DNA from 3 places in the Ornithinibacter aureus genome. Region 3 is predicted to be linked to each of the others. Evidence: predicted binding sites of a transcription regulator. Region 3 holds the regulator's gene; each other region holds the start of a gene.
The links. Region 3 encodes LexA, which represses DNA repair genes until DNA is damaged. Its sites were predicted from a motif close to TCGAACANNTGTTCGA; they were not measured.

Region 1: recA (recombinase RecA) is a predicted target of LexA. The motif match lies at 3,322-3,337, and genes of this name have one in related genera.
Region 2: ruvC (crossover junction endodeoxyribonuclease RuvC) is a predicted target of LexA. The motif match lies at 4,787-4,802, and genes of this name have one in related genera.

The regions. Positions count from the first base shown of each region.
Region 1 covers NZ_VMSB01000001.1:125,826-133,454, reverse strand. The annotation lists gene C8E84_RS00645 (circularly permuted type 2 ATP-grasp protein) at 1-398, opposite strand, end outside; gene C8E84_RS00640 (GNAT family N-acetyltransferase) at 514-972, shown strand; gene C8E84_RS00635 (YccF domain-containing protein) at 1,141-1,383, shown strand; gene C8E84_RS00630 (regulatory protein RecX) at 1,400-2,029, opposite strand; gene recA (recombinase RecA) at 2,056-3,120, opposite strand; gene C8E84_RS00620 (SulP family inorganic anion transporter) at 3,388-5,151, shown strand; gene C8E84_RS00615 (IS1182 family transposase) at 5,312-6,706, shown strand; gene C8E84_RS00610 (ornithine cyclodeaminase family protein) at 6,919-7,629, opposite strand, start outside.
Region 2 covers NZ_VMSB01000001.1:665,006-672,634, reverse strand. The annotation lists gene C8E84_RS03265 (glycosyltransferase family 4 protein) at 1-247, shown strand, start outside; gene C8E84_RS03260 (hypothetical protein) at 247-834, shown strand; gene pdxS (pyridoxal 5'-phosphate synthase lyase subunit PdxS) at 899-1,801, shown strand; gene kynU (kynureninase) at 1,920-3,158, opposite strand; gene pdxT (pyridoxal 5'-phosphate synthase glutaminase subunit PdxT) at 3,262-3,927, shown strand; gene C8E84_RS03240 (YebC/PmpR family DNA-binding transcriptional regulator) at 3,924-4,679, shown strand; gene ruvC (crossover junction endodeoxyribonuclease RuvC) at 4,835-5,350, shown strand; gene ruvA (Holliday junction branch migration protein RuvA) at 5,347-5,958, shown strand; gene ruvB (Holliday junction branch migration DNA helicase RuvB) at 5,955-7,091, shown strand; gene yajC (preprotein translocase subunit YajC) at 7,256-7,522, shown strand; gene secD (protein translocase subunit SecD) at 7,525-7,629, shown strand, end outside.
Region 3 covers NZ_VMSB01000001.1:1,032,553-1,040,181, reverse strand. The annotation lists gene C8E84_RS04965 (ComEA family DNA-binding protein) at 1-328, shown strand, start outside; gene C8E84_RS04960 (ComEC/Rec2 family competence protein) at 325-2,796, shown strand; gene C8E84_RS04955 (LysR family transcriptional regulator) at 3,140-4,093, opposite strand; gene C8E84_RS04950 (NAD-dependent protein deacetylase) at 4,271-5,182, shown strand; gene C8E84_RS04945 (DUF4259 domain-containing protein) at 5,330-5,755, shown strand; gene lexA (transcriptional repressor LexA) at 5,909-6,631, opposite strand; gene C8E84_RS04935 (LysM peptidoglycan-binding domain-containing protein) at 6,880-7,263, shown strand; gene C8E84_RS04930 (hypothetical protein) at 7,593-7,629, shown strand, end outside.

The DNA of each region.
Region 1 (7,629 bases), 910 kb from region 3:
CTCGCGATGAGGCGCCACGGGATGATGCCCTCGTGCACGGCGCGGGGGATCTCGCCCTCGCGCGAGTAGATGTCGTCGAGGAAGGACTCCAGCGCCGTGACGCGTTGCACGACCCCGGACTCGATGACCTGCCACTCGTGGGCGCTGATGACGCGGGGCACGGCATCCAGGGGAAAGGGCCGCTCCTCCCCCGCGTGGTCGAACGTCACGCCCTGGTCGAGGTAGGAACGCGCCAGCGAGTCGGCCCGCTCCTTCAGGGCCTGCCCGTTCATCCCGCGCAGCGTGTGGAACACCGGTTTGTAGGGCGTTCGGGGCGAACCGGGCTCACCGAGCATCTCGTCCCACGCCCGGCCGAGGGCGTAGTCGTCGAACAGGCCGCCTGCGGCCTCGGCCGGCATCTGCTCACTCACGTGACGAACCTATGGCCACGGCGTGAACCTGTCATCACACCCGTGTCACCCCCGTGTTTCGAAGCGCTGGTGTCCACAGGGTGGACGGCCTACTCTGGCGCGCATGACCCAGCCCGGCCCGTCGGTCTCCCTGCGTCCGGTGGATGCCGGGAGCTGGCGTGCCGTCGCCGGCCTCACCATCGTGCCCGGCCAGGACGCCTACGTCGCGGCTGCCACCCACTACCTCGCGCTCTGCGCCTACGAGGACGTGTGGAAGCCACTGGCGGTGCATGACGAGCAGGGCGCCGTGGTGGGCTTCCTCATGTGGGGCATCGACGACGAGGACGGCAGCTGCTGGCTCGGTGGGGTGATCGTCGACGCCGCGCACCAAGGTCGCGGGGTGGGTCGCGCCGCGCTGGTCCAGGCGCTGACGACCCTTCAGCCCCGGGACGACGCCGCCGGGTTCGCGCTGGCCTACCACCCGCAGAACACGGCGGCGAAGGGTCTCTACGCCAGCCTGGGCTTCTTCGAGACAGGCGAGACCGACGACGACGAGGTCGTGGCGCGGCGCCGTCCCGCCTGACCCGGGTGGTCGGGTCGAACCGAGTCGCTACGCGACGGTGCAAGCGCATGACAGGCTGGGGCCCGGTTGGCTCGACCCCGAACCAGCCCATCTCGAGGGGATCCTTCGCGTGCGCACCCTGCTCAACATCATCTGGTTCGTCTTCGGCGGGCCTTCGGGCGAGCAGTCGTGCAGCAGCCGGATGCCGGCGCCGGCTCGGTGGTGCTGAACATCCTGTGGATCGTGCTCGCGGGGTGGTGGCTCGCCCTCGAGCACGTCATCACCGCAGTGGCCCAGGCGATCACGATCATCGGCATCCCGCTGGCCATTGCCAACCTCAAGATGATCCCGATCTCGCTCTTCCCCTATGGCAAGCAGATCGTGCCGACCGATTCGCTGTCCGCGGCGCAACGGCCGCTGCACTCCTTCTGAGCGCGCGCCGAGAGGCTCAGTCGCGCTGGTTCTCGGGAGCCTCGCGCACGGCCTCACGCACCACCCGCATCGTCACGTCCGAGGGATAGCCCTTGCGGGCGAGCATGCCGGCGAGGCGGCGGGTCTGCACGAGCGGTTCCAGACCGGTCATGGACCGCATCTTCTTCGCCACGAGCGCTCGGGCTCGCTCCTCCTCGTCGTGCGGGTCGACCTCTGCCAAGGCTGCGTTGGCCGTCTCGTCGTCGACGCCCTTGCGGCGCAGCTCCTGGGCCAGTGCCCGCCGGGCGAGCCCTCGACCGGCCTGCTGGGACCGCACGAGCATGCCCGCGTAGGCGGTGTCGTCGACCAGGCCGACCTGCTCCATGCGGTCGAGCACCGCGGCGGCGACGTCGTCGGGGCAGTCCTTGCGGCGCAGCACCTGCTCGAGCTGGGCACGACTGCGCGGACCAGCGGTCAGCTGGCGCAGCACGATCTGGCGGGCCCAGTCGAGCGGGTCGGGCTCGCTGCCCCGCGTGCGCGGGTCGCTCTCCGGATCTGCGGGAGGGGGCGCAGCCGCACGTCGCGCTGGTGGTACCACGGGCTCGGGAACCGACGACGACCCCGCCGCCCACGGGGGCGGAGGGGTCGTCGAGTCGGCGAACGGCATCCGAGCGTCCGGGATCGAGCGGGGGATCAGAAGTCGACCGGGACGTCCGGCACGGCGGCCAGCATCTCCGCGCGCGGGACACCGATGCCGAGCTTCTCCTTGATCTTCTTCTCGAGCTCGTCGGCGAGGTCCGGGTTGTCCTTGAGGAAGTTGCGGGCGTTCTCCTTGCCCTGCCCCAGCTGGTCCCCGTCCATCGTGTACCAGGCACCCGCCTTGCGCACGAAGCCCTGCTCCACCCCCATGTCGATGAGGCCACCCTCGCGCGAGATGCCCTGCCCGTAGAGGATGTCGAACTCAGCCTGCTTGAACGGCGGACTGACCTTGTTCTTCACGACCTTGCACCGGGTGCGGTTGCCGACCGCGTCGGTGCCGTCCTTGAGGGTCTCGATGCGCCGCACGTCCAGACGCACCGACGCGTAGAACTTCAGCGCCTTGCCGCCGGTCGTGGTCTCGGGAGACCCAAACATGACTCCGATTTTCTCGCGGAGCTGGTTGATGAAGATCGCCGTCGTGCCGGTGCTGCTGAGGGCGCCGGTGATCTTGCGCAGCGCCTGCGACATCAGGCGGGCCTGGAGGCCGACGTGGCTGTCACCCATCTCGCCCTCGATCTCGGCACGGGGCACCAGGGCCGCCACGGAGTCGATGACGATGATGTCGAGCGCGCCGGAGCGGATGAGCATGTCGGCGATCTCGAGCGCCTGCTCCCCCGTGTCGGGCTGGGACACCAGCAGCGCGTCGGTGTCGACCCCGAGGGCCTTGGCGTAGTCGGGGTCGAGCGCGTGCTCGGCGTCGATGAACGCCGCGATGCCGCCGGCTCGCTGCGCGTTGGCGACCGCGTGCAGGGCGACGGTGGTCTTTCCCGAGCTCTCCGGTCCGTAGATCTCGACGACCCGGCCGCGCGGCAGGCCGCCGATGCCGAGTGCGACGTCGAGGGCGATGGAGCCCGTGGGGATGACCTCGATGGGGGGCCGCACGTCGTCTCCGAGGCGCATGACGGCACCCTTGCCGTGCTGCTTCTCGATCTGGGCCATCACCGAGGCGATCGCCTTGTCCTTCTCCCCACCGTTGGCCGCAGCCGTGGGGTTGGGCATCACGGGTCCGCGATTTCCTGCCATGTCACACCGTCTCTTCCTGTTCGTGCAGCGAGCGCGCCCACCGGCGACCAGCTCTCGCCATCGGTCTCGTCGCGAGGTCTGGGTCAGACGCTAGGTGGCGGTACCGACAACGGTCACGGGCTGCCGTCGAGCCTGTGGACAAGTGCCGTCGGGGACACCACCTGTGGACGACCATAGACGAACACCTGTTCGATCCTCCACATTGACGGGCGACACGCCGACGCCGTGTGGTCGAATCAGCCCGTGCCCACCGCAGACGGCCACCACCGGCCACTCAACGCCAGGAGGCCCGTGACCGTCGCGACGACGTTTCCCGGGATCACGGTGTGGCGCACCTACCAGCGCGGCTGGCTGCGCGGCGACCTGCTCGCCGGGGTGACCGTCGCCGCCTACCTCATCCCGCAGGTCATGGCCTACGCCCAGATCGCGGGGCTCCCGCCGGCCGCAGGCCTGCTCGCGATCGTCGCGCCCACCCTCGTCTACGCCGTCCTCGGCTCCTCCCGCCAGCTCTCCGTCGGCCCAGAATCCACGACGGCGCTGATGACCGCGACCGCCGTGGCCGCGGTCGGTGTCAGCGGCCCCGACGCGTACGCCGCACTCGCCGCGGCCCTCGCCGTCGTCACCGGCGCCCTGTGCCTCCTCGGTTGGGCCTTCGGACTGGGGTTCCTCGCCGACCTGTTCTCCAAACCGGTGCTCGTCGGTTACCTCGCCGGGGTTGCCGTGCTCATGGTCGTCAGCCAGATCGACAGCCTCACCAGCATCGAGGTGAGCGGCGACTCGATGCCCGCCGAGGTCTGGAGCGCCCTCACCCACCTCTCGGACGTCCACGCACCCACCCTCGTGCTCTCGAGCACCCTCCTCGTGCTGCTCCTGCTCGCTGCGCACTTCTTCCCCCGCCTGCCCAACCCCCTGCTCGCGGCACTGCTCGGCGCCGCGGCCGTCATGGTGCTGGGGCTCGACGAGCTCGGTGTGGCGGTCGTCGGCCCCCTGCCGTCGGCCCTCCCCCAGCTGAGCCTGCCGGACCTGTCGCCGGATGCCGTGGCCACCATGCTGGCGCCCGCGCTCGGCATCGCCGTCGTCGCCTACTCCGACAACGTGTTGACCGCACGAGCCTTCGCCGAGCGCTCCGGCCAGCAGGTCGACGCCAACCAGGAGTTCCTCGCGCTCGGCGCGGCCAACATCGCCGGGGGGTTGCTCTCCGGGTTCCCCGTGAGCAGCAGCGGAAGCCGCACGGCGATCGGTGCCTCGATGGGCAGCCGGACCCAGCTGTACTCGCTGGCCACCCTGGCCACCGTGCTCGTGGCCGTGCTCGCGCTCGGCCCGGTCATCGCCGCGTTCCCGAAGGCCGCCCTCGGGGCTCTCGTCGTCTACGCCGCGGTCCGGCTCGTCGACGTCGCCGAGATCCGGCGGGTGGCCCGGTTCCGCCGCAGCGAGCTCGTCCTGCTCGTCGCGACCACGCTCGGGGTGTTCGTGTTCGGCGCGCTCTACGGCATCCTGCTCGCCGTCGCGCTCTCCCTCGGCGACCTGCTGCGCCGCGTCGCCCGGCCGCACGACGGCATCCTGGGCTATGTGCGCGGCATGGCGGGCATGCACGACGTCGACGACTTCCCGGATGCCGTGCAGGTGCCGGGCCTGGTGGTCTACCGCTACGACTCGCCGCTCTTCTTCGCCAATGCCGAGGACTTCCACACCCGCGCCCTGGCCGCCGTGGACGACGCGGAGGCCCCGGTCGAGTGGCTCATCATCAACGCGGAGTCCAACGTCGAGGTCGACCTGACGAGCCTGGACGCCCTGGCCAGGCTCCACGACGAACTCGTGTCCCGAGGCATCGTGCTCGCCCTGGCCCGCGTCAAGCAGGACCTTCTCGACGACCTCGAAGCGGCCGGGCTGGACGACGCCATCGGCACCGAGCACTTCTACCCGACGCTGCCGACGGCCGTCACCGCCTACCTGTCATGGCACGCGCAGACCCACGGCAGACCGCACCCGTTCGGGCCGGTGCCCTAGGAGCGTGGGTCAGTAACACGCCAGTCGGGTTCCGCTGCTGAGGTGGGCGCTTGGGGGAGAATCTGGTGTGCCTGATGATGACGCGCGGGTGTTGTTCGAGTTGTGCGATGAGTCGACCGGTCGGGGCTCGGCGCCGGCGGAGCCGGCGGCGGGAGTGCCGGTGAGCAAGACGTTCCGGGCGTTCGCGCCGGAGCAGGACTTGTTGTTGCCGCCGTCGCTGGATGACTGGCTGCCGTCCGAGCACTTGGCTCGGTTTATCGCCGAGCTGGTTGATGAGCACCTGGACTTGTCCCGGATCCGCGCCTCGTACACCAAGGCCAAGGGCGCCCCACCGTACGACCCACGGTTGATGGTGCGGATCCTGCTGTACGGGTACACCACCGGGGTGCGCTCCTCACGCCAGTTGGAGGCGTCGTGTCAGGACGTGGTCGCGTTCCGGTGGCTCGCGGCCGGGGCGGGTCCGGACTTCCGGTCGATCGCGCGGTTTCGCAAGCGGCACCTGTCCGCATTGGGCCACCTGTTCGTGCAGGCGTTGGCGTTGTGCCAGGCCGCGGGGATGGTCAAGCTGGGCCGGGTCGCGTTGGACGGGACGAAGCTGCGCGCGAACGCCTCGCGGCGCAAGGCCATGAGCTACGCGCGGATGAGCGAGAAGGAGAAGATCCTCGCCGACGAGGTGTCCGAGTTGCTCGCGCAGGCCGAGGCGATCGACCAGAGCGAGGATGCCCGGTTCGGCAAGGACTCACGCGGGGACGAACTGCCGCAGGAGCTGCGGCGCCGCGAGTCGCGGCTGGCCAAGATCCGGGAAGCGAAGCAGGCACTCGAGGACGAGGCTCGGGAGCGCGCCGAGCAGGAGGCCCGAAAGAGGGCCGCCACGCGGGGTGAGGGCGAGGACACTACCGCGCAGCGGGTCGCCGACGCGGTCGCGGCGGCGGTGCCGAAACCGAAGGCGCAGCGCAACTTCACCGACCCGCAGTCGCGGATCATGAAGACCTCCGACGGGTCATTCCACCAGTGCTTCAACGCCCAGGCGGTCGTCGATGACGGCCATCAGGTGATCGTCGCGGCCGAGGTGAGCGACTGCGCCGCGGACGTTGCCAACCTGATGCCGATGACCGAACAAACCACCGTGAACACCGGACATGCGCCGGGTGAGGTGCTCGCCGACGCCGGGTACTGCTCGGCCGACAACCTGGAGCAGGCCGCCACGGTCAGCGCAGCGAGCGGGACCGAGTTCTTCATCGCCACCGGCCGCTCCAAGCACGACGCGCCGCTCCCGGCCGCGCCGCGAGGCCGGATCCGCAAGGACGCGACACCACGTGAACGGATGGCCCGCAAACTCACCACCAAGAAGGGCCGGACCGCCTACGCGCGACGCAAGGTCATCGTGGAACCGGTGTTCGGGCAGATGGCCACCCTGCAGAACGCGAAACACCTCCTGCTCCGCGGGATCGACGGCGCCCGCGGCGAGTGGCTCCTGCTCGCGGCCTGCCACAACCTACGCAAGCTGCACGGTCACATCGGCGTCGCTGGCCTGAACGGGCTCCGGACCGCCTGACCCGGCCCCCCGAGGTCACGAATCCGCCTGTCAGCGGACCTGACTCGCTCCTCAAAGGCCACTCAGGGGTTTCACCGGCGGGGATCACCCGCTCAGCTGCCCGAACCGGCCAAAACCGGCAGATCCCGGTCCGATTGCTCCACGGCACACCATGGTCCCCGTGACGGACCCGCTGGCGTGTTACTGACCCACGCTCCTAGGTCGCGACAGACCTACGGGAACTCGACCGTGGTCCCGACGCCGCGCTCCATCGCCCGGTCGAGCACGAGCGAGGACAACGCGATGTCGTTCATGGCGATGCCCATGTTCAGGAACATCCGCCGCCCCGTGTCGGGAACGTCGAACTCACCCGCCACGACCTGCGCCAGGTGGGTCACCGGCTCGGGGAAGTCGAAGAAGTACTTGCGCCCGGCCACCGAGCCGTACTGCCCGAGGTCGTCGACCGAGTACGTGACCGCCTCGTGGAAGGCGACGGTCGCCATGGCGTCGTCGTAGTCCACGGGCAGCAGCAGCGCGTTCTCGTCGGTGTTGCGGCAGTCGAGCTTGGGGTCCAGCGGCACCGTGATCGTCGTGATCGCGATGGTCGCCCCGTCCACGGCATCCGTCGGGGACGACGCGATGCGCGTCGCGCGATCACCGGCCATCGAGGTCAGCACCTCGGCGGCATCCTGCGAGCGGTCGAACACGACGACCTCCTCGATGTCGGGGTGCTCACTGAGGGCCACCTCGAGGTGCCTGCGCCCCTGGACGCCGCACCCGACGATCGCCAGCCGCTTCGGTGAGAGCGGCACGTGGCGCATCGTCACTCCCGAGACGGCGGGTGTGCGCATCTCGGTGATCCAGCCGCCGTCGAGCAGGGCGACCGGGCGGCCCGTCTCTGGGTCGTTCATGATGACCGAGCCGTAGATGTAGGGCAGGCCCTT
Region 2 (7,629 bases), 370 kb from region 3:
CCAGACCGGGTCCCCGCAGGGTCTCGCGCAGGCAATGCTGCCGCTGCTCGCTGACCCGGCCCGGCGCGAGGCGCTGCGGGTCGCCGGGCGCGCCAGGTCGAGGGTCTTCGACTGGGACGTCGTCGCCGCGAAGGTCATGGCCGTCTACGAGACGGTGATCGCCGGCGCCGACGCCGAACCCGAGGAACCCGCACCGCAGGGGCTCTGGGGCCGGCTCGTGCGTGGCGTCCCGGGAGGCGGCAACTGATGAACGACACCCTGCAGATCGCGACCTTCGTCGTCATCGTCCTGCTCGTCGCGGCCTGGTACCTGTCGTACTCCGCCGCCCGGCTCGACCGGCTGCACGCCAAGGTCGAAGGGGCGATGTCCGCGCTCGACGCCCAGCTGATCCGGCGGGCCGAGGCCGCCCTCGAGCTCGCCAACAGCGGGGTGCTCGACCCGGCCAGTGCCCTGCTCATCGCGGATGCGGCGACCGAATCGCTCGAGCGCACCACCGAGCAACCCGTGACCGACGACCTGCTCGACGGCCAGCACTTCGGGGGCCGCGAGCACGTCGAGAGCGACCTCACGGCGGCGCTGGCGGCAGCGCTCCCGGGCGAGGTGGTGGCCGAGCTGCGGGCCGCCGGTGACGAGTTCGTCATCAGCGAGCTCGACCGGGTCGCGGCCAGCGTGCTGCGGGTCCAGCTGGCTCGCCGCTTCCACAACGACGCCGTGCGCGACGTGCGCCGCGTGCGGGCCAAGCGCACCGTTCGCTGGTTCGGGCTGGCCGGGCACGCCGCCCTTCCCGAGCTCGTCGAGTTCGAGGACCACGTCCCGCTGGCCCTACCTGTCTGAGGCCGGGCTGAGGGCGCCCGGACGGCGGTTCGAGCACCCTCGCGGCGGACCTACACTTGGCGCCATGAGTGAGCAGCAGAGCGCCCCCGGCACCGGCACCACCCGCGTCAAGCGCGGCATGGCCGAGATGCTCAAGGGTGGCGTCATCATGGACGTCGTCAACGCCGAGCAGGCCAAGATCGCCGAGGATGCCGGTGCGGTCGCCGTCATGGCCCTCGAGCGGGTGCCCGCCGACATCAGGGCCCAGGGCGGCGTGTCGCGGATGAGCGACCCCGACATGATCGACGGCATCATCGAGGCCGTCTCGATCCCCGTCATGGCCAAGGCCCGCATCGGCCACTTCGTCGAGGCGCAGGTGCTCCAGAGCCTCGGGGTCGACTACATCGACGAGTCCGAGGTGCTGACCCCGGCCGACTACGCCAACCACATCGACAAGTGGGCCTTCACGGTTCCCTTCGTCTGCGGCGCGACCAACCTGGGCGAGGCACTGCGCCGGATCACCGAGGGTGCGGCGATGATCCGCTCCAAGGGTGAGGCCGGCACCGGCGACGTCTCGAACGCGACGACGCACATGCGCCAGATCCGCCAGGAGATCCGCCGCCTCCAGAACCTGCCCGAGGACGAGCTCTACGTCGCGGCCAAGGAGCTCCAGGCCCCGTACGAGCTCGTCACGGAGGTTGCCGCCGCGGGCAAGCTGCCCGTCGTGCTCTTCACCGCCGGTGGCATCGCCACCCCGGCCGACGCCGCGATGATGATGCAGCTCGGCGCCGAGGGTGTCTTCGTCGGCTCGGGCATCTTCAAGTCGGGCAACCCGGCCCAGCGCGCCGAGGCGATCGTCAAGGCGACGACGTTCTTCGACGACCCCGACGTCATTGCCAAGGTCTCGCGTGGTCTGGGTGAGGCCATGGTCGGCATCAACGTCGACGAGATCCCGCAGCCGCACCGCCTCGCCGAGCGCGGCTGGTAGTCGCTCGGACTTCGCTGGACAAACCCGAGGTTCGCAGGGGAAGGCTTCCCCTGCGAACCTCGGGTTTTCCCGGCGCAGTCCACGCTCGTGCCTGCACCGGTGGGCCCGCGGGCCGGGTTCAGGTGACGGTGGCGCGGGTGGTGAACTGCTCGCGCTCGAACGCCCGGCCCTCGATGACCGCGCGCAGGTGCTCCGCGGCCGCGAGCACGTCGCCGTGGGTGAGGTAGAGCGGCGCGAACCCCAGGCGCACGATGTCGCTCTCGCGGAAGTCGCCGACGACGCCGCGCGCGATGAGCGCCTGCACGACGGCATACGCCTGTGGATGCCGCACGCTCACCTGGGAGCCGCGACGCGCGTCCTCGCGCGGGGTCGCCACGTCCAGCTCGGGCACGAGCACGTCGAGGCACTCGAGGAAGAACCCGGTCAGGGACAGCGAGCGCTCACGGGCAGCTGCCGGGTCGACGCCGTCGTAGGCCTTGAGCGCCGCCTCGAGCGCGAGCATCCCCATGAGCGGCGGGGTGCCGACCCTGGCGCGGGTGATGCCGGGTGCGGGCACGAAGTGGGGGGCCATCGCGAAGGGGGTGGCGTGGCCGTTCCAGCCCGACAGCGGCTGGTCGAAGTCGTCCTGGTGGCGGTGCGCGACGTAGATGAACGCCGGCGCCCCCGGGCCGCCGTTGAGGTACTTGTACCCGCAGCCGACGGCCAGGTCGGCGCCGTGCTCGTCGAGGCCGACGTCGAGCACCCCGGCGGAGTGGCACAGGTCCCAGCAGGCCAGGGCGCCGACCTCGTGGGCAGCCCGGGTGATCTCGGCGAGGTCCCAGAGCTCGCCGGTCCGGTAGTCCACCGACGAGTAGGAGGCCAGCACCAGGTCGTCGCCGACCTGCGCGATCCGGGCCACGGCATCCGCGGGGGAGACCCGCTCGACGACCAGCCCGGCATCGCGCGCCGCGGCATCCGTGACGTAGAGGTCGGTGGGGAAGGAGTCGGGGTCGGTGAGCACGACCCGGCGGCCCGGGCGCATCCGCGCGGCCGCGACCACGGCCTTGTAGAGGTTCACCGAGGTCGAGTCGGTGCAGACGACCTGGCCGGGTGCCGCCCCGATGAGCGCGCCGATGGCGTCGCCGACGCGGGCAGGCGCCTGCCACCAGCCCGCGTCGTTCCAGCTCGCGATGAGGTCGTTGCCCCACTGGCGGTGCACGACGTCGGCCACCGCCTCGGCGACACCCTGCGGCAGGGCCCCCAACGAGTTGCCGTCGAGGTAGATCACCCCGGCGGGAAGGCGGAACCGGCCACGAAAGTCGGTGGCGGCGTGCAGGACGTCGAGCTCGCGGGCTCGTTCGGTCAGCGCTGACGTCATGACCTGACCGTATCGGCCCCACGCCGGGGCACCCCGACTGTCGGCCACCGCAACCCCGGACGCCCGACCGGGCGCGCCGGGCGAGCACGTACGCTCATCGGTCGTGACCGGCATCCCCCTCATCGGCGTCCTCGCAGTGCAAGGCGACGTGCGCGAGCACGTCGTGGCCCTGGCCACCAGCGGTGCCCGCACCATGACGGTCCGACGGCCCGAGGAGGTCGCGCAGGTCGACGCTCTCGTCATCCCCGGTGGGGAGTCGACGACGATGGACAAGCTCGTGCGCGCCTTCGACCTCCAGGCGCCGCTGCGGGAACGGATCGCGGCGGGGATGCCGGTGTACGGGTCGTGCGCGGGGATGATCATGCTCGCGGACCGCATCGCCGACGCCCGGCCCGACCAGCAGACCCTCGGCGGGCTGGACATCACCGTGCGACGCAACGCCTTCGGGCGCCAGGTCGACTCCTTCGAGGAGGACCTGCACATCCGCGAGCTCGGCGGCGAGCCGGTGCGCGCCGTGTTCATCCGGGCGCCCTGGGTGGAGGACGCGGGGGAGTCGGTGAAGGTGCTGGCCCGGGTCGAGCACGGACCGGCCGCAGGTAGGATCGTCGCCGCGCGGCAGGGTGACCTGCTCGTCACCTCGTTCCACCCGGAGGTGACCGGTGACCACCGCGTCCACCAGTTCTTCGTCGACATCGTTCGGCAGCACACCGCCACGGCGCACGGGGCCACCACGGGCCCTGCCGCGCCAGACCAGAGGGAGCGTTCATGAGCGGCCACTCCAAGTGGGCGACCACCAAGCACAAGAAGGCGGCGATCGACGCCAAGCGCGGCAAGCTGTTCGCCAAGCTGATCAAGAACATCGAGGTCGCGGCGCGCACCGGTGGCGGCGACCCCACCGGCAACCCCACGCTCTACGACGCGATCCAGAAGGCCAAGAAGTCCTCGGTCCCCAACACCAACATCGACAACGCGGTCAAGCGCGGGTCGGGCGCCACCGCGGGTGGGGCCAACTGGGAGACCATCACCTACGAGGGCTACGCCCCCGGCGGTGTCGCCGTGCTCATCGAGTGCCTCACCGACAACCGCAACCGGGCCGCCGCCGAGGTGCGCACCGCCCTGACCCGCAACGGCGGCCAGCTCGCCGACCCGGGCTCGGTCAGCTACGTGTTCGACCGCAAGGGGGTCGTCATCGTGCCCAAGGGGGAGAAGACCGAGGACGACATCCTCGAGATCGTCCTCGAGGCCGGGGCCGACGAGGTCAACGACCTGGGGGAGTCCTTCGAGGTCATCTCCGAGGCCAGCGACTTCGTTGCCGTGCGCACGGCGCTGCAGGAAGCCGGGGTCGACTACGACTCGGCCGAGGCGTCGTGGGTGCCGAACCTCCAGGTGCCGCTCGACCTCGACGGGGCCAAGAAGATGATCCGCGTCATCGAGGCCCTCGAGGACTCCGACGACGTCCAGGACGTCTTCGCCAACGGTGACATCCCGGACGACGTGCTCGCCCAGCTCGACGAGGAGTGAGGCGCAAGGCGCGCCCCGGGTGACCTCCTGGTCGATCTGGGCACGGTGGGGGCAGGCTGCGCGTGTTGCTGCACATCCCGCGGGCGTTGCCTGTGTAGCGTGTCGTCCCGAACAGGTGTTCTAAACCGCTGCCCATCGTCGAAGGGACCCCGCTCGTGCGCGTGCTCGGAGTCGACCCCGGCCTGACCCGCTGCGGTCTCGGCGTCGTCGACGGTCGCCCCGGCAAGGCCGCGATGGTCGCCGTCGGTGTCGTGCGCACCCCGAGCGACGGCGACCCGGGGGAGCGTCTGGTCTACCTCGAGCGTCAGCTCGAGAGCTGGCTGGCCCGCTACGAGCCCGACGTCATGGCGGTCGAGCGGGTCTTCGCCGACACCAACATCACCACCGTGATGACCACGGCCCACGCCACCGCGGTCGCGCTGCTCACGGCGACCAAGCGCGGCATCCCCGTCGTCTTCCACACCCCGACCGAGGTCAAGGCCGCCGTCACCGGCTCGGGCCGTGCCGACAAGGCGCAGGTCACGGCGATGGTCACCCGCATCCTCGGCCTCGAGGTCGCGCCCCGCCCCGCGGATGCCGCCGACGCGCTGGCCCTGGCGATCTGCCAGGCGTGGCGCGGTGCCCAGCTCGCCCGCCTCGACGCCCTCGCGGCGGCGCAGGGGCGGCGATGATCGCCTCGGTGCGCGGTGAGGTCACCCACGTCGGTCTCGACCACGTCGTCGTCGAGGTGGGTGGTGTCGGCATGTTCGTCCACACCACCCCCACGACGGCATCCGGATGCCGTCGCGGCAGCGAGGTCTCCCTCGCGACCACCCTGGTCGTGCGCGAGGACTCGCTCACGCTCTTCGGTTTCGCCTCGCCCGCAGAGCGCGACATGTTCGTCACCGTGCAGACCGTCTCCGGGGTCGGGCCCCGCCTCGCGCTGGCGATGCTGTCGGTCATGGGCCCGAGCGAGCTGGCCGCGGCCCTGGCCAGCGGCGACAGCAAGGCCCTGACGTCCATCCCCGGCATCGGCGTGAAGTCGGCCCAGCGGCTCGTTCTCGAGCTGCGCGACAAGGTCGGCGCCATCCCGGGTGCGGCGCCGGCCGCAGGCCCGGGCTCGCCAACGACCCGTCCCGGTGAGGAGCCGTGGCGGGCACCGGTCACCGAGGCCCTCGTCGGGCTGGGCTGGTCGGCCAAGCAGTCATCGGATGCCGTGGAGCGCGTTGCCGTGTCCGCGCCGGCCGACGCCGACATCGCCGCCTACCTGCGGCTGGCCCTGCGCGAGCTGCGGCCGTGAGCGGCGGGGCGCGCGAGCGCGGCTTCGCCAGCGAGGTCGTCGAGGCGGACGGGTCCTACGAGGCCACGGCCCGCGTCGTGGACCCCGGGCGCTCCGAGGACGACCGGGTCGTCGAGGCGGCGCTGCGACCCCGTCGCCTCGCCGAGTTCCCGGGTCAGCCCCGCGTGCGTGACCAGCTCGGGCTGGTGCTCGAGGCGGCCCGCCGGCGCGGCCGTCCACCGGACCACGTCCTGCTCTCCGGCCCGCCCGGGTTGGGAAAGACCACCTTGGCGATGATCGTCGCGGCCGAGCTCGAGAAGCCCCTGCGGCTCACGAGCGGCCCGGCCATCCAGCACGCCGGTGACCTGGCGGCGGTGCTCTCCTCGCTGGACGAGGGGGAAGTGCTCTTCCTCGACGAGATCCACCGGATGAGCCGGTCCGCCGAGGAGATGCTCTACCTCGCGATGGAGGACTTCCGGGTCGACGTCATCGTCGGCAAGGGGCCCGGAGCCACCGCGATCCCTCTCGAGCTGCCGCCGTTCACCGTCGTCGGCGCCACCACCCGCTCGGGGCTGCTGCCGGCGCCGCTGCGTGACCGGTTCGGGTTCACCGCCCACCTCGACTACTACGACGTCGCCGACCTCGTCCAGATCCTGCACCGCTCGGCCGGCCTGCTCGGGGTCGAGGCCGACGAGGACGGCATCCGGGAGATCGCCGGGCGCTCCCGCGGGACGCCGCGCATCGCCAACCGCCTGCTGCGCCGGGTGCGGGACTGGGCGCAGGTGCACGGCGAGGGCCACGTCGACCTCGCGGCCGCGCAGGTCGCCCTGGCGCTGTTCGACGTCGACGCCGTCGGCCTGGACCGGCTCGACCGCGCCGTGCTCGAGGCGCTGTGCCGCCGCTTCGGCGGCGGGCCGGTCGGCCTGTCGACCCTGGCCGTGGCCGTGGGCGAGGAGGCCGACACCGTCGAGACCGTCGCGGAGCCCTACCTCGTGCGCGAGGGATACATCGTGCGCACACCGCGCGGGCGGGCGGCGTCCCCGCGGGCCTGGACCCACCTGGGCATCACCGCGCCACGCAGCGCGCCCCTGCAGGACCTGCTGCCCGTGGACGGCGACAGCGACGACACGGCGCCCGGCCGGTTCGGCGGCTGACCCCCGCCGACCTGCCGCTCGCCGAACGAGGCGCGCCGCACGGGCGCTGACGTTGGAACGGGTGGAACCCGTCACCTACACTCGGGCGTTGGCCCGGGTGCGCCCCTGCCGCATCCTCGCCTGCCACGAGCGGGCACCCTGACCACTAAGGACCGATCTCACCCATGGACTCCGGCTTCGGCTACGTCGTCATCCTGCTGCTCCCGTTCCTGCTGCTGGTGTTCATGATGTTCACCCAGCGCAAGCGGGCCCAGCAGATCCAGGCCCTCCAGGCCGCGCTGGTCGTCGGCGACGAGGTCGTCACGACCTCCGGCCTGTACGGAACGGTCGTCGCGCTCGACGATCGCGTCGTCACGCTCGACACCGGCAACGGCGTCACGGTGCGCTACGACCGCCGGGCCATCGGTTCGCACGCCTCCGAGGTCGCCTGACCATGTCGTCGAAGTCCCAGCGCTCCTCCGCGCGCCGAGCCCTGCTCGCCCTCACCGTCCTCTCGCTCGCCCTCGCGGGGCTGCTCGCCGGTGCGATGCACTGGTCG
Region 3 (7,629 bases):
GCGGGTGCTGACCGACGGTGAGCAGGTGCGGATTCCGTCCCCGGGTGATCCGGTCGATCCGCGTGAGCTCACCGGGCCCGGCGCTGCGCCCGGTGCTGGTGGCGGCGGCGCGGGTGGGGCCGGCGCGGGTTCCGGTGGGCAGGTGGCGCTGAACTCGGCCGACCTCGCTGCCCTGGACACGCTGCCCGGGGTGGGGCCCGTTCTCGCGCAACGAATCCTCGACTGGCGCACCCAGCACGGACGGTTCACGAGTGTCGACGAACTCGGGGAGGTGAGCGGCATCGGCGAGAAGCTGCTGTCCCAGCTGACACCGCTGGTGACCCTGTGAACGGGCTGAGCGATGCGGCATCCGGCGCGGGTGGAGCCGTGCTGAGCGAGAGCGACGGCCGGGCCTCAGCGCCCGGGGGTGTCGGCTTCGGGGCCGCCCTGGCCCGTCGCCGGGCGACCTCGAGCACCGACCTCAGGTTGCTCGCGCCAGCCGTCGTCGCGTGGGTGGTCGCCGCCGCGACCCTGGCCATGCCGGTGGCCGGCCACCTGTGGGTGGCTGCCGCGGCGATCGGGGTGGCCGCGGTGGCGAGCGCGGTGTCTGCGGTGTCCGGGGTGTCCGCGGCACGGTTCATGCTGTGCTGGCTGGTGGTGCTGACGATGGTGCTGGTCGTCATCCTCCAGCTGGCGGCGGCCGGGCACTCGGTGCTTCGCGTGCGCGGCGGGGTGCAGGAGCTCGTCGACCAGCGGGCCGTCGTGACCGCCCTCGTCGTCATCACCGGCGACCCGCTGACCCTGCCCTCGCGCGGTGACACCCCGCGGGTGCTGCGCGAGGCGACCGTGGTGCACCTCGACGCGCGCGGTCGTCAGCGGGCCGCCGGGGCGCCGGTGCTGCTCACCGGCGACGCTGTATTGACCGACCCCGCGTGGCGGTCGACGGTCCAGCTCACCGGCCGGCTGCGCCCCACCGAACCGGGCGATGACCGAGTGGCGAGCCTCGCAGTGACCGGCACCCCGAGGGTCATCGCGCCACCCGGTGCAGTTGCTTCGGCCGCCGAGCACCTGCGCGCAGGGCTGCGCGGCGCCGTCGACGGGGCACCAGCCGATCCACGCGGTCTGTTGCCCGGCCTGGTCATCGGCGACACGAGCCAGACCCCGCCCGACCTCACCGAGGCGATGCGCGCCACCGGCATGACCCACCTGACCGCGGTCAGCGGCAGCAACGTGGCCGTCGTCGTCGGTCTCGTCCTCGGGCTGTGCGTCCTGCTGGGGGTTCCCCTGTGGGCCAGGCCGGTGCTGGCGCTGGTGGCCCTGGCCGGCTTCGTCGTGCTCGCCAGGCCCGAGCCGAGCGTCGTGCGGGCCGCGGCGATGGGGGCGATCGGGCTGATCGGGCTCAGCAGGTCGCGGCGCTCGGCCGGGCCGCCCGTGCTCGGTGCGGCCATCATCGTCGTGCTCGTCGTCGACCCATGGCTGGCGAGGTCGTTCGGCTTCGCGCTGTCCTCGGTGGCGACCCTCGGTTTGCTGCTGTTCACCCGGCCGTGGGGTGAGGCCATCGGTGCCCGCCTGCCCGTGCGGCTGGCCTCGATGGGGCCCGCGCTCGCCGTGCCGGTCGCGGCCCAGGCCATGACCGCGCCCCTGGTCGTGCTGCTCCAGGGGTCGGTCAGCATCGTCGGCGTGGTCGCCAACCTGCTCGCCGCACCCTTGGTGCCGATCGCGACGGTCGCCGGCGTCGCGGCATCCCTGACCTCGGTGATCTGGAGCGATGGTGCCCGACTCATCGCCTGGGCCGGGGTGCTGCCCGCATGGGGCATCGCGAGGGTGGCCCGGTGGTTCGCCGAGGTCCCCGGCGGCACGATGCCGTGGCCGGACGGTGCGCCCGGGGCCCTGCTCCTCGCGGGGCTCACCGTGGTCGTGCTGCTCACGGGGCGTGCTCTCGCCACGGGGGCCGCCGCTCACCCGGTTCTTGCCCTCGGGTGCGTCCTGACGCTGGCCGCCTCACTCGTGCCCACCGGGACGGTCACATGGCCGCCGCAGGGATGGCGGGTCGTCGTCTGTGACGTCGGGCAGGGTGATGCCGTCGTGGTGCGAACCGGCGCAGACAGTGCCCTCCTCGTCGATGCCGGGCCCGATCCTCCACTCGTCGACGGCTGCCTTTCCCGCCTCGGGGTCACGACCCTGGATGCCGTCGTTCTCACCCACCTGCACGCCGACCACGTCGACGGACTCGTCGGGGCGATCGACGGCCGGCGGGTGGGCCAGCTGTTCATCACCCCGGTTCGCGAACCTGCCGACAGCGCGGCGCACGTCGACGCGCTCGCGGTGCGCCACAGCATCCCCGTACGGCCCTTGTCCGCGGGCGACCGGCTCACGCTCGGCGAGATGGATGCCGTCGTGTGGAGCCCGTGGCGACGCATCGCTGACGGGTCGGTGCCGAACAACGCGAGCGTGGTGCTTGCCGTGCGTGCCGGCGAGGTCGACGCCCTGTTGCTGGGCGACATCGAGCGTGAGGCGGCGCACGACCTGCTGCTGCGGTTGCGGCGCGAGCCGTCGATGGCTCAGGCGGCAGGTGGGTTCGATCTTGTGAAGACCCCGCACCACGGGAGTGCGAACCTCGATGACGACCTCATGGCGGCGGTGCGGGCCCCCGTCGGGGTGATCAGCGTCGGCGCCGACAACGACTACGGCCACCCGGCCCCGAAGCACCTGGACCTGCTGCGGCGCAACGGGTACGCCATATACCGCACCGACCAGCGTGGCGACGTGGCGATCGCCGAGCGTGGCGACGACGTCATCGTCACGACCAGCCGCTGACGGTGCTGGAGGGCGGGGACCTGCCTGCTGCCGGTCCGGCCTGGTGTTGGCCTTCGCGTCGGGTCGCTACGGCGTCCCTGCGCGACGGGTCACCCACGGCGTCCCTGTGTGAAGGATCGTCGTGGGCGTGTTCAACCCCTGAGGGCCCAGGAGGGTGTGCTGTCACGGACCGTTGCAGGACGAGAGGGATTCCTTGTCCGCCGCAACGACTTCTGACAGACCCCCACCGCCCTCTCCACAGGAGTTCACGTGTGAGGCGGGGTGGGTGTGCATGACCTCACGTGCAGCGCGAGGTGGGTGTGGGTGCATCAGCCCGATGGCTGACCGGCGGCAGCGGTGCCGCTCAGATCGAGAAGGTCGGCTCCGGGGCGCGCACCGTCGAGGCCGTCGACTGGGCCGCGGCGCTCTCGGTGAGGGCCTCGAGGGTCGCCTTGACCGCCGGCACGCGCTGCAGGTCAGAGGTGGTGACGGCCATGATCGAGCGACGCGACGCCGGGGTGATGGGCAGGGCGACGACGTCGGGGTGGTGCACCGTGCGCAGGATGAGGTCAGGGATGAGCGCCACGCCAAGACCCTCGGCGACCAGGCCCATGACGGCCACGTAGTCCTCGGTCTCGTAGGCGACGTCGGGGCGGAACCCGGCGTCGTGCGTCAGCTGCAGCAGGTGGCCCCGACAGCGCGGGCAGCCGGCGATCCACGGTTCGTCGGCGAGCACCGAGAGGTCGACGTTCTCCTGCGAGGAGACGCCGTGGCCCTCGGGAACGGCCAGGCGCACCTCGTCATCGAGGAGCTTGGTGATGACGAACTGGTCGAGGTCCTCCTCGCCCCGACCGATGTCGGTGCCCTCGTAGGCGAACGCCACCGCGAGGTCGCACTCGCCGGCCTTCAGCGCTGCCAGGCTCTCGGGGGGCTCGGCCTCGGTGAGGGTGATGCTGACGTCGGGGAAGCGCTTCTTGACCAGCGACAGCGCGCGCGGCACCAGAGTCGCCGAGGCCGAGGGGAAGGCCATGAGTCGCACCCGTCCGCTGCGCAGCCCCGCGATCGCAGCGACCTCTTCCTCGGCCGCGTCGATGGCAGCGAGCACCGGGGTCGCGTGGCGCGCGAGCACCTGGCCGGCCTCGGTGAGGCGGACGTTGCGCCCGACGCGTTCGACGAGCACGGTGCCCGTGCGCTGCTCGAGGCGCCGCACCATCTGCGAGATCGCCGGCTGCGTGTAGCCCAGCGAGGTCGCGGCCGCGGTGAAGCTGCCTTCGTCGGCGATGGCCTTCATGACCCGGAGTCCTGCGGCATCGATCATGCCCCGCATTCTATAACGCCGAGTTATCCCCTGCCATGACTTTCGTACCCCGGGTGATCCGACTTCTTGCACTCCAGCCACCTGATGGATGGGCGTGGAGGGGGCTGACGTGCAATCAGTCGGGGTGGGAGGTGGCTGGAGTGCAATAGGTCGAGGTGGGGTGGGAGGATCCACGCCATGCCGGATGCCGTCGCGCCACTCACCCTTGCGCTCTCCTCTGCGGCACCACTCACCCAGGCGTCGCTCGAAGCGGTGGCCGAGCTGCTGTTGGACCACCCGGGAACGCTCGTGCTCACCGGGGCCGGGATGTCGACCGACAGCGGCATCCCGGACTACCGAGGCCCGGACGGCCAGCGCCGGGTCACCCCTATGCAGCACGGTGAGTTCGTCGGCAGCAGCGCGGCTCGGCAGCGCTACTGGGCACGATCGTTCATCGGTTGGCAGCGGTTCAGCCACGCCGAGCCCAACGACTGCCACCGCTCGGTATCGGCGCTTCAGGCGCGTGGTGTGCTCGGGCCGGTCATCACCCAGAACGTCGACGGTCTGCACCAGGCCGCCGGCAGTCGAGATGTCACCGAACTGCATGGCACGCTCGCCGAGGTGCTGTGCCTGACCTGCGGCACACGCACCGACCGCGACCTGCTCCAGGCCCGCATGGCCGAGCAGAATCCGGGGTTCGAGGCGCTCGCGTCGGGCGAGGCGTCGGACGGGTCGCGGGTGAGCAGCCAGATCCGCCCGGACGGCGACATCGTGCTCGACGACGCGCTCGTCACCGCGTTCCACCTGCCGCACTGCACCACCTGCGGCGCCGACACCCTCAAACCCGATGTCGTCTTCTTCGGAGGCTCGGTCCCACGAGAGCGGGTCGACGCCTGCTACGCCCTGACCGACGAGGCGCCGGCCCTGCTCGTGCTGGGTTCGTCGCTGGCCGTGATGTCGGGACTGCGGTTCGTCCGGCACGCCGCGAAGCGCGGCATCCCCGTCATGGCCATCACCCGCGGACCCACACGGGGCGACGACCTCATGACGGTGCGCGTGGATGCCCCACTTCGGCCGAGCCTGCGCGCCCTGGTCGATCACCAGGCCTGACCCGTGGAGCGCTCCAGCGCCGGCCGGGCAACGGTGCGCCGCCGTGACGATCCGCGCCATGACGATCCGCCACATGACGATGCGTGAGTGACGCGGGCAACGCCCCGCCGCCGACCCGTCGTGCTCTGGCAGGCGTACGCTGAAACCATGGGAGCCACCGGATCAGGACCCTTCGAGAACGACGACGCACTCGACTTCCTCGGTGATCTGGAGGACCTGCCGCGCGACCAGCGACCGGCCGTCGTCCTGGCTGCGCTCGAGACCGTGCTCCGGTCGTCGGGGTACATCGAGGCGCCGGAGATGTGTGAGGCCGTGGCGGGTGCCGCAGCAGTGGGTGCCAGCGTGAATCCCGCTGCGGCACAGGGGGAGCCATACCTTCCGCAGTGGCTCATCGACGAGCCCCTGCCGACGGGCGATCAGGAGCTCGTGGAGAAGTCGCGGCAGGTGCTGCGCCGCGCGGTGCGCTCGCACGCCAACGAGTGGTGGGAGCTGTGGGAGGAGGCCGGGCTCGCCGGTGACGTCACGGCATCCTGCCGTCGGGCCCTGGCGTGGCTCGGCGACCGCGACGACTGATGCACCTGTCAGAGCGCGCCCTGACGGCGCGGGCCGAGGTTCGCACCACAAGGTTCAGGTGAGCACCACAAAAGAAGTGGTGCTCACCTGAAGGTTCCGGCATCGGGCGAGAAAGTTCTTCCCGGCTGCAGCCGCAGGCGCGGCGCAGGACCGTCAGACGCGGCGCAGGACTGCAGTGACCTTGCCCAGGATCGTTGCGTGGTCTCCGTCGATCGGTGAGAACTCCGGGTTGTGCGGCATCAGCCAGACCTTGCCGTCGCGCCGCTTGAAGGTCTTGACGGTGGCCTCGTTGTCGAGCATCGCCGCGACGATGTCGCCGTTCTCGGCATTGGGCTGCTGGCGCACGACGACCCAGTCGCCGTCGCAGATCGCGGCGTCGATCATCGAGTCGCCGACGACCCGCAGGAGGAACAGCGACCCCTCGCCGACGATCTGGCGGGGGAGGGGGAAGACGTCCTCGACGACCTCGTCCGCGGTGATCGGCACACCAGCAGCGATCTGACCGAGCACCGGCACGTAGGTGGCCTCCGGCCGCTGGTCGTTGATGCCGGTGACGTCCTCGTCGTCGTGGTCGGGCACGCCGCGGTAGCCGGGCTCGTCGCTCGCGGTGTCGGGGGAGATGACCTCGATCGCCCGGGGGCGGTTCGGGTCGCGCCGCAGGTAGCCCTTGCGTTCCAGGGCCGAGAGCTGGTGGGCGACCGAGCTGGGGGAGGTCAGACCGACGGCGTCGCCGATCTCGCGCATGCTCGGCGGGTAGCCGCGCCGGTCGATGGAGTTGCGGATGACCTCGAGGACCTTGCGCTGGCGATGGGTGAGCGCGCCGCCGTCGCCGCGGTCGGGCATCTCGTGGATGTCGGCGTTCCTCGGACGTGCCATGTCGACCCCTTCGGTCACGGTCACCGGCGCTGGTGTCAGTTCCGGTCTTTTCGCAGGTCAGGCCGACTGTCGGTGCTCGTCGGCAGGATCTCCTGCATGACACCACCCTACGAGTCTCGTACAGAGAATTCAAACATTTCTTCGAGGTGTGTCTTGAGTGGCTCGAACATTCGTGCTACAACTCGTACAGACGTTCTATCGAACACCGGTTCGACGGCGGCCTCGGCCCCCGAGATGGAGGAGACATCATGAGTGCACTCGCGTGGGACCACACCGAGCTCGGGTACGCCGGGCCGGCCCCGAAGCGTCCTCACCTCGTCCTCGTGCAGGGTGGCGCGCGAACCACGGCGGATGCCGGTGGCGTTCGCCTCACGCGCCGCGGTCGCCTGGCGCTGTTCCTCCTCGTGCTCGCGGTGGTCGCAGTGACCAGCCTGACCGGGCTGCGCGGGGCAGGGGCGAGTGAGCCGCTGCGGGCCGTGACGGTCGCCCCGGGCGAGACGTTGTCGCAGATCGCCGTGGCCGAGCTGCCGACTTTGTCGATGGACCAGGCCATCGTCGCGATCCAGATCGCCAACAACCTCAGTACCGCGCAGGTCAGCGCCGGCCAGCAGCTGGTGATCCCGAGCTCCTGACCCTCATTCCACCGGGTGCCGTGAGGCAGCCGGTGCCCCAGACCTGAGTCCCTCGACCCGGCTCAGAAACGCCGAAGGGCGTCACCCCCGTGCAGGGGGGTGGCGCCCTTCGTGCTGCTCGGCTCTCACGCAGTGGCGTTCGAGGTGCTGGACCTGGTCGATGTGGGCGGCCGGCCCGCCCGTGGTCATCAGCCGAATGGGGTGTGCGGGTCGTGCGCTGCGACGCTATCGTTCCGGGTGAGCGGGGGATCAACGGCTCTGTCCAGTCCCTGTGTCATTCATCAGTCACTGGCGGGTCTGTGCTGGCCCGTTGTCGAAAGGTCTGCCCCATGAACCGCCTTCTCAAGCCCTTGGTGCCGCTCGTCG